4 regions of the Nocardia sp. NPDC004415 genome follow, and region 2 is predicted to be linked to each of the others. Evidence: riboswitches for the same ligand, from Rfam matches in the RefSeq annotation. Region 2 holds a riboswitch; each other region holds the start of a gene.
The links. A riboswitch is a leader RNA that binds a small molecule or an ion and turns the genes downstream of it on or off. The one in region 2 is predicted to bind S-adenosylmethionine.

Region 1 (2,182 bases), on a different contig from region 2:
GTAGTTGCCCCGCGGTCCGCTGCCGATCCGAAAGCCGGGGACTCCGACGCTGACGCCGAGTCCTGACCGGGACATATTGAACCGGAACGGTCCGGCGTTCAGCGACTGCCGAACATAGATTCCCATGTCCTTCTCCAGTCCACGATGCGCCCCGCTCGATTTCGGTGGTGTACCTGCAGAGCTCTGCCAGGATCTCGTATCGGGCCCACGGCCCGTTACAGACACCTACCTGTCGACTTGCGCGGAACGCGCGGCCCCTGGAGGTCTAGATGCCCTGATGTAGCGGGCGGGGTTCAGGGGACCTCGGTGATGCCTATGGTGGGGAAGAAGAAGCAGGATTTGCCTGCGTTGTCGGTGGTGCCGAAGACGGCGGCGAGGATGGTGCCGTGGCCGGTGTCGACGGGGACCGCGCGGACTCCGCCGAGGGGGATGGCGGTGAAGAAGAAGTCGCGGATGGCGTTCTCGGCGAGGGGGCGCAGTTCCACCGGGACTTCCGGTGGGACCATGGCGCGCACGATCTCGGCGATCGAGCCCATCGAGGCCAGGCCGCCGCGGCCGGTGCTGATGTTGAGCCAGGCGACCTGCATGCCCGCGGTGTCGGTGGCGGGGGTGTCGGGGGCCAGGCCGTAGGGCAGGAAGGTGAACAGGGTCTGGCCCGACTTCACGGTGGTCAGGTCGAGGCCGGGAATCGGCACGGCGTTGCTGGGCCACGGGCCGGGGACGGCACCGGCGACGGCGGGGACCAGGCCGAGACCGTCACCCGCGCAGTTGGCGGCGACCGTGGGGTACAGGAACGGCTGCACGCCCAGGGCTTTCAGTGTCTCGACGACGGTCTGGTAGGCGCCGAGCAGGTCGGCGGGGCCCGCGGTGGTGGTGGCGGGGGCGTCGCGGGTGACGGCCGGAGTGGCCGGTTGCGCGGTGGCGGCCGGAGCGGTCAGCAACAGGGCGGCGCAGGCCGTCAGCGCGGTCAGTGCGGTGGTACGACGCGGCACGATCACGGCGCAACTCCTCATCGTCGGCACTCGGAGATCCGACGCTACTCCGCGACACCGCTGATCCGGGCGATGGACACGCCCCTCCCCTCCCCCTGATGCCGCGCCAGTATGCCGGTCGCGGACCGCGCGCCCAACTGCTGCGCTCACGCTGATTTCTACCGTTGTAAACCATCCGGTCTGTGCCACATGCTGGTTCAGCTCCGAGCAGCCGGGGCGCAACCATCCAGAGCGACCGAGAGACCTGGCTCGACGACGTCGCAGCAACCAACCCGTCGAACGGGTGGGTGCTTCTGCCCGGTCCGATGGAGGTCTCTCACCCATGCCACGCATCCCTGGAGTCACCCCGTGATCCGTCCTCGTCATCGCCTCGCCGCTCTCGCCGGAGCACTCGCCGCCGTCACCACCGTGGTGGCCTGCGGCAGCGACACCGCGGGATCCGGCGGTGACGCCGGTCCGCCGCAACCCGGCGGCACCCTGCGCTACGGCCTGTCCGGCGCGCCGACCTGCTCGGACCCGGCCCAGTCGGGCACCAACCAGACCATCTACGTGGCCCGCCAGATCGTCGATTCGCTCACCGATCAGGACCCCGCCACCGGCGAGATCACGCCGTGGCTCGCGCAGCGATGGGAGGTCAGCCCCGACGCCAAGGTGTTCACCTTCCATCTGGCCGACGGCGTCACCTTCAGCGACGGCACCGCGCTCACCGCCGACTCGGTGCGCGACACCTTCGACGCGATCATCCGCCTCGGCGGCGTCGAGGCGCCGCTGGGCGTGAGCTACCTGGCCAACTACGTGGGCACCACCGCGGTCGACAAGCTCACCGCCCGCGTCGAGTTCAGTCAGCCCAACGCGCAGTTCCTGCAGGCTTCCTCCACGCCGCAGCTCGGCATCCTGGCCGCCTCCACCAATGCGAAGTCCGCCGACGCGCGGTGCGCGGGCGACAACATCGGCAGCGGCCCGTTCACCTACGCCGAGTACAAGCAGGACATCTCCGCGACGCTGGCCAAGCGCGCCGGATACAACTGGGGCTCGGCCGTGTTCGGGCACAAGGGCGAGGCCTACCTGGACCGCATCGAGTTCACCGTGGTGCCGGAGTCGGGTGTGCGCACCGGCAGCCTGTCGTCGGGTCAGCTCGACGCCATCAGCGACGCGCTGCCCCAGGACGCCCCGCAGATCGAGGCGACCGG
Region 2 (2,182 bases):
CCGGAGGGCAAACGGGATGGTCACCAGATGCCAACGGTACTCGCCGGACGGTGTTTCCGACTCGGTGCGCGGCGTGCCGCGCCGGTGCTCAGGTGGACGGCTCCGCCTCGTCGCCGAGTGCGGTGAGGACGAGCCGGTGCAGGGTGGCCTGCTCGTCGGCGTCGAGGCGGGCCAGCACACGGGCGGTGGCCTCGGCGATGAGCTTGTCGGTGCGCTTACAGCGTTTGCGGCCCGCGTCGGTGATGCGCAGCCGGTATTTGCGGCGGTCGGTGCCGTCGCGGGTGCGCTCCACCAGGCCCGCACCCTCGAGGGTGTCGACCAGCCGGACCACTTCGCTGCGGTCGATACCGAGCGCCTCGCCGACCTTCTTCTGCGTCAGATCGGCGTTCTCGGCGATGAAAGTGAGCACCCAGTGGTCGCGCAGCGGGAGGTCGATCTCGGCGTGCAGGGCCTTGGTGAGTCGTGCGAGCGCGTACACCGGGTAGCGCGGCAGGCCGCGGACGGCGTTCGGGTTCGAGGACATGGCGGCCACTCTAACAAATAGTGGGGGAACTCAATCATTTGGCTGTTCCATCGTGGAGTCGTCCGATGGTTGCGGAGATTCGCGCGCGAGGGCAATCCGGGGGCAATCGCGTGCGGGGCCGTCGGGCGGTGATTCCGCGGCGGTGGTTGACAGCCGCGGGGATCGTCTGCCACTCTCGGAACAGGTCACGAGTACCAGCGACAAGCCCCGGCTAGCTGGTCGGCAACCCTCCTCCGCGGTGGGGTGCTCCGGGTGACGACCTGGCCGCCGTCCGCAGTGGGCGCGGCAAGCGCGGACTCGGAGCATCCCCCTCGGGAACGAGTCCCTGAGCCGACGGGATTTCGTCATGACCGCAGTAATCGACCCCACCTGTGCCCTGGCCGCCGTCTCCGGTGCCGACCTCCAGGTGCCGCTCGTGCAGGGCGGTACCAGCACCTACGCGAACTTCGACTACGCGGCGAGCGCGCCGGCACTGAAGCAGGTCACCGACCGGATCTCGCAGCTGCTGCCGTACTACGCCAGCGTGCACCGCGGTGCCGGTTACGCCTCGCGGATCTCCACCGAGTGCTACGAGGCCGCGCGCGGCGCCGTCTCCCGGTTCCTCGACGCCGACGACGACCAGGTGGTGGTGTTCACCCGCAACACCACCGACTCGCTGAACCTGCTGGCCGGGTGCGTGCCCGGCGAGACCGTGGTGCTCGACATCGAACACCACGCCAACTTCCTGCCGTGGACCGCGCACGGGCGACGGGTCGTGCAGGCCGCCGACGCGGTCGAGGAGACCATCCGGCGCGTCGTCGCCGAACTGTGCAGCAAGCCCGCCGCGCTGCTCGCCATCACCGGGGCCTCCAATGTCACCGGGGAGGTGCTGCCGCTGGAGCGGCTGGCCACCATCGCGCACCTGTGCGGGGCGCGCATCCTCGTCGACGCGGCCCAGCTCGCGCCACATCGCCGGATCTCGTTGCGCGAGAACGGCATCGACTACCTCGCCTTCTCCGGGCACAAGCTCTACGCGCCCTTCGGCGCCGGCGTGCTGGTCGGGCGCCGGGACTGGCTGGACGCGGGGGAGCCGTATCTGGCCGGTGGTGGCGCGGTGCGCTCGGTGGGTGTGGACGCGGTGCAATGGGCTCCCGCGCCGCAGCGGCACGAGGCCGGATCGCCGAATGTGCTCGGCGCGGCCGCCATCGCCGCCGCCTGTGACGCGCTGGCCGCCATCGATCCCGCCGAACTCGTTGCGCACGAACGCTTCCTGGCCGACCGGCTGTGTGACGGGCTGAGTGCTCTTCCCGGTGTCTCGCTGGTCAGCATCTGGTCCGACAGCTCCGACTCTGTCGGCATCGTCGCCTTCACCGTCGACGGGTACGCCCCCGGCCAGGTCGCCGCCTACCTCTCCGCCGAACACGCCATCGGCGTCCGCGACGGCCGCTTCTGCGCCCACCCCCTGCTCGCCCGCCTCGGCCTCGACGCCGCCCTGCGCGCCAGCATCGGCCTCGGCACCACCCCCGCCGACGTCGACCGCCTGATCACCGCCGTCGCCACCCTCGTCACCCAGGGCCCCACCTGGTCCTACGCCGCCACGGACGGCCTCTGGAACCCCACCCCCGAAACCCGCCCCCTGACTCCCGACGCCTCGGCCGGTGCCGCCCCCTGCCTGATCGG
Region 3 (2,182 bases), on a different contig from region 2:
GAAACGCAGGAAGGTGAACATGGACTTGACCGTGATCACGGTCTCGTCCACGTCGAAAAAGGCGGCTCCGCTACTCACGCCGAGACCTCGAGGTAGGCGTCGACTGCCTTGGCGGCCTTGGCGCGCTCGATCTGGGCGATCCGCTCGTTGGGCAGGGCGGTGAACTCGATGCGCGAGCTGGCGACCGGCTTGCCGAACTGGTGCACCTCGGTCTCGATCCGGAACTGCAGCTTGCCGGGGTCGTCGACGGAGACCGGCGTGAGCCGGGCGTGCAGGGTCGCGGGCAGCGGGAACAGGAACGAGGTGAACCGCAGGTCCACGTTGTTCCAGACGATGTAGAAGTGCTCCTGCGGGCGGCGCACGCCGTATTCGAGTTCGAAGGCGGCCAGGAACAGCTGGCGCACCGCCTCGATCACCACGATGCCCTGCACGTGCTCACCGGTCTGGTGGTCCAGGAGCAGTTCGTTGTCGCCGTCCAGGCGCAGATCGGCCTGGAAGACGTTCTCCTCGGTCCTGGTGAGGCCCGCCAGCAGCACATTGGAGTGCTGGTACTTGTGCACGTGGTGCCTGCGCGCGGGCTCGGCGATCTCGCCGACGACCCGCACCCGCAGGTGCGGCGCGTGCACCGCGGCCACGTGCTCGAGATAGTCGAGATCGTGCCGGGTGACGCCCTGCCCCAGGTGAACGGCCAGTTCCTGACTCGCGGGCAATCGCCCTCCGCGCAGCAACGCGACCAGTCCGGACACGGTGTGCACCCGGTCGTCGGCGGAGATGCCGAGGAATCGGTCACCGACCACCACGTACGCGGTGGTCACGGTGGAGTCGAGCTGGACTACAGACATGGATAGACCTCCAGAAGGACGCTTATGGCGAGCAAGACGCCTCACCATCCGGTCGTCACCCGGAGCACCCCGCCGCCGATGGAGGGTTGCCGCCCAGCTAGCCGGGGCTCGATGCTGGAACTCGTGACCGTCGCATCGAAAGGTATTCGGCCGCAATATTTTTGAACAGCGTTCGGAGCAGGGTGCAAATAATCCACCCACGGTACGAGGATCGGCCGGTCGCGGGCGCCTATGCTGAGCGTTACCGAACGTCACACGATCCCGGAGGCAACGTTGCCGAACAATCTCGAAGCCAGCATCGACATCGCCGCATCGCCGGAGAAGGTGTGGGCGGTGCTCGCCGATCTCAAGCGGATGCCCGAGCTGAGCCCGACGACTTTGAAGATGATCGCGCTGGGCGGAGTGCGGGTCGGCGCGCTGACGGTGAACGTCAACAAGGACGGCTGGAAGGTGTGGCCGACCACCTCGCGCATCGTCGCGTTCGAGCCGAACAAGACCCTGGCCTTCCGGATGCTGGAGAACCGCACCGTGTGGCGCTACGAGCTCGAGCCGACCGCGGGCGGCACCCGCGTGGTGGAGACCCGCACCGTCGACCCCAAGGGCATCCCCGCCCCCGTGCGCACGCTGGTCAACGCCGCCGCCGGTGGTGAGGACAAGTTCGAGGCCGACCTGGTCTCGGGCATGCAGGAGACCCTGGCACGGGTGAAGGCCGCCGCCGAACGCTAGGCCACTCGTCGCGAGAGCCCGCCGGATGCTTCCGGCGGGCTCTCGTCGTTTCAGGGCAGGTCGGCGCGGATCTCGTCGAGTGCTTCCGCCGTGCGGACGAGCATGGCGGTGAGCGCGGTCAGCTCCTCGGCGGTGAAGCGTTGCGCGAGGGTGCGCTCGACCGCGATGGCGCGGACGTCGGCGTCGGCTGTGAGTTCCCGGCCTGCCTCGGTGAGCCGGGTTTCCAGGATGTTCTTGTGCCATTCGTGCGGCGTGCGCTCGACCAGGCCGCGGTCCTGAAGGTTGGTCAGGACGGTGTTCATCGTGGGCGGGGTGACGCCGACCAGCCGGGCCAGCGCGGCGGCGGAGATGCCGGGGTGCTCGGCGAGGCTCAGCAGGGCGCTGTACTGCGGGACGGTCAGGCCTGCCGGTTTGAGCGCGGCGGTCTTGGTCGCCATCAGGGCCTGTTCGGCGCGCTTGAGGTACGAACCGAGCCGGTCGGCGGCGGGCATGGACGTCATGGGTGCATGGTATCCGGTCGTCATTCGATAACTATCTTGACGATCATAAAGGTTCTAATCTATGTTTCTGCTCATCATTGAATGTCTGGATTTACCTCACTGAGAGGCTTCATC
Region 4 (2,182 bases), on a different contig from region 2:
TGAGGATGGTGTTCTTCGTGGAGAGGTACACCGGGTAGTTCTGCTGCAGGCCGTAGTTGAACGAGGCGCGCGCGAAGTCCTCGATGGACTTCTTGAAGTTGTACATGCCCATGACGACGCCGCCGTCCTCCGGCATCTTCACGACCTCGTGCACGATCGGCTCGCTGCCGTCCTCCGGGGTGAAGGTCAGCGTGACGGTGCCCGCCTCGAAGACCTTGAAGTCGGTGGCGCGGTACTGGTCGCCGAAGGCGTGGCGGCCGATGATGATCGGCTTGGTCCAGCCGGGCACCAGGCGGGGCACGTTGGAGATGATGATCGGCGCGCGGAAGATGGTGCCACCCAGGATGTTACGGATGGTGCCGTTGGGCGAGCGCCACATCTTCTTGAGGCCGAACTCCTTCACCCGCGCTTCGTCGGGGGTGATGGTGGCGCACTTGACGCCGACGCCGTGCTTCTTGATGGCGTTCGCGGCGTCGACGGTGACCTGGTCGTCTGTCTTGTCGCGATACTCGATGCCGAGGTCGTAATACTCGAGGTTCACGTCGAGATACGGGTGGATCAGCTTGTCCTTGATGAACTGCCAGATGATCCGGGTCATCTCGTCGCCGTCGAGTTCTACGACGGTACCTTCAACCTTGATCTTGGACATGGATCTTCGTGTCCTCCTAGGATGGTGCCCTCATTGCACGGCCAGGCGAACACGCTTGTGAGCGGACCCCAGCTGTTCCAACAGACAACGTATATGCCCCGCGTTGTCGGCGGGACGTGTGGTGCAAACAAGACAAGCGTACTGCTGCCCGGGACCTCACCGCGATGGGAGGGCCCGCTGTGCGGGACTGTGCCGATCGCGACGTGATCCAGGCTACGTTCAGCCGGGAAGTTTCCGTGTGGGGGCTTGTCCGGTTAACATGACGGCAAGGTCATGAGTACCAGCGTCAAGCCCCGGCTCGCTGGTCGGCAACCCTCCAGTTGCGGTGGGGTGCTCCGGGTGATGACCGGGCTCTCGAAGGTCGAGGGCAAGCGCGCATCCCAGGAGGCCCCCATGTGTTGTTGTCCGTCGATCCGACCCAGTTGACGAATTCCCCGGCGCACAACCCTGGAGCACTTTCATGACCGACTCTGCCCTGCCCGAGAACTGGACCTTCGAGACCAAGCAGATCCACGCGGGCCAGGCCCCCGACGCGAGCACCAACGCGCGGGCCCTGCCGATCTACCAGACCACCTCCTACACCTTCCGCGACACCGATCACGCCGCCGCGCTGTTCGGGCTCGCCGAGCCGGGCAACATCTACACCCGGATCATGAACCCCACCCAGGACGCGGTGGAGCAGCGCATCGCCGCGCTCGAGGGTGGTGTCGCCGCGCTGTTGCTGGCCTCGGGCCAGGCCGCCGAGACCTACGCGATCCTGAACCTGGCGGGCGCCGGTGACCACATCGTGTCCAGCCCGCACCTCTACGGCGGCACCTACAACCTGTTCCACTACTCGCTGCCCAAGCTGGGCATCGAGGTCTCCTTCGTCGAGGACCCCGACGACCTGGCCCAGTGGCAGGCCGCCATCCGGCCCAACACCAAGGCCTTCTACGGCGAGACCATCGCCAACCCGAGCAGCGCGGTGTTCGACATCCCCGGCATCGCCGCCGTCGCGCACGCCGCGGGCCTGCCGCTGATCGTCGACAACACCGTCGCCACCCCGTACCTGATCCAGCCGCTGGCCCACGGCGCCGACATCGTCGTGCACTCGGCCACCAAGTACCTGGGCGGGCACGGCGCGGCCGTCGCGGGCGTGATCGTCGACGGTGGCACCTTCGACTGGACCGTGCGCGACGCCGAGGGCAACGCCCGTTTCCCCGGCTTCACCGAGCCGGACCCGAGCTACCACGGCGCGGTCTTCGCCGACCTGGGCGCGCCCGCCTACGCGCTCAAGGCCCGCGTGCAGCTGCTGCGTGATCTGGGCGCGGCGGTCTCGCCGTTCAACGCCTTCCTCATCGCCCAGGGCATCGAGACGCTGAGCCTGCGGGTGGAACGGCACGTGGCCAACGCCGAGGCCGTGGCGAAGTTCGTCGCCGAGCAGCCGGGCGTGGAGAAGGTGTACTACGCGGGCCTCGAGTCCTCGCCCTGGCACGAGCGGATCACGCAACTGGCCCCCAAGGGCGCCGGCGCGATCGTGGCCTTCGACCTGGC

Region 1: it holds a riboswitch for S-adenosylmethionine, as region 2 does, so the genes downstream of both, ACWEMY_RS23600 (ABC transporter substrate-binding protein) here and ACWEMY_RS15930 (aminotransferase class V-fold PLP-dependent enzyme) in region 2, are expected to answer to the same signal.
Region 3: it holds a riboswitch for S-adenosylmethionine, as region 2 does, so the genes downstream of both, ACWEMY_RS11645 (AfsA-related hotdog domain-containing protein) here and ACWEMY_RS15930 (aminotransferase class V-fold PLP-dependent enzyme) in region 2, are expected to answer to the same signal.
Region 4: it holds a riboswitch for S-adenosylmethionine, as region 2 does, so the genes downstream of both, ACWEMY_RS03215 (bifunctional o-acetylhomoserine/o-acetylserine sulfhydrylase) here and ACWEMY_RS15930 (aminotransferase class V-fold PLP-dependent enzyme) in region 2, are expected to answer to the same signal.

The regions. Positions count from the first base shown of each region.
Region 1 covers NZ_JBSGDP010000060.1:7,167-9,348, forward strand. Annotated here, with positions in the region: gene ACWEMY_RS23590 (DUF4236 domain-containing protein) at 1-126, opposite strand, end outside; gene ACWEMY_RS23595 (hypothetical protein) at 294-998, opposite strand; SAM riboswitch class I at 1,212-1,304, shown strand; gene ACWEMY_RS23600 (ABC transporter substrate-binding protein) at 1,341-2,182, shown strand, end outside.
Region 2 covers NZ_JBSGDP010000029.1:36,675-38,856, reverse strand. Annotated here, with positions in the region: gene ACWEMY_RS15935 (MarR family winged helix-turn-helix transcriptional regulator) at 89-523, opposite strand; SAM riboswitch class IV at 707-821, shown strand; gene ACWEMY_RS15930 (aminotransferase class V-fold PLP-dependent enzyme) at 870-2,182, shown strand, end outside.
Region 3 covers NZ_JBSGDP010000018.1:63,798-65,979, forward strand. Annotated here, with positions in the region: gene ACWEMY_RS11640 (HAD family hydrolase) at 1-78, opposite strand, end outside; gene ACWEMY_RS11645 (AfsA-related hotdog domain-containing protein) at 75-842, opposite strand; SAM riboswitch class IV at 856-971, opposite strand; gene ACWEMY_RS11650 (SRPBCC family protein) at 1,116-1,568, shown strand; gene ACWEMY_RS11655 (MarR family winged helix-turn-helix transcriptional regulator) at 1,619-2,068, opposite strand.
Region 4 covers NZ_JBSGDP010000004.1:81,761-83,942, reverse strand. Annotated here, with positions in the region: gene ACWEMY_RS03220 (NADP-dependent isocitrate dehydrogenase) at 1-649, opposite strand, end outside; SAM riboswitch class IV at 919-1,029, shown strand; gene ACWEMY_RS03215 (bifunctional o-acetylhomoserine/o-acetylserine sulfhydrylase) at 1,110-2,182, shown strand, end outside.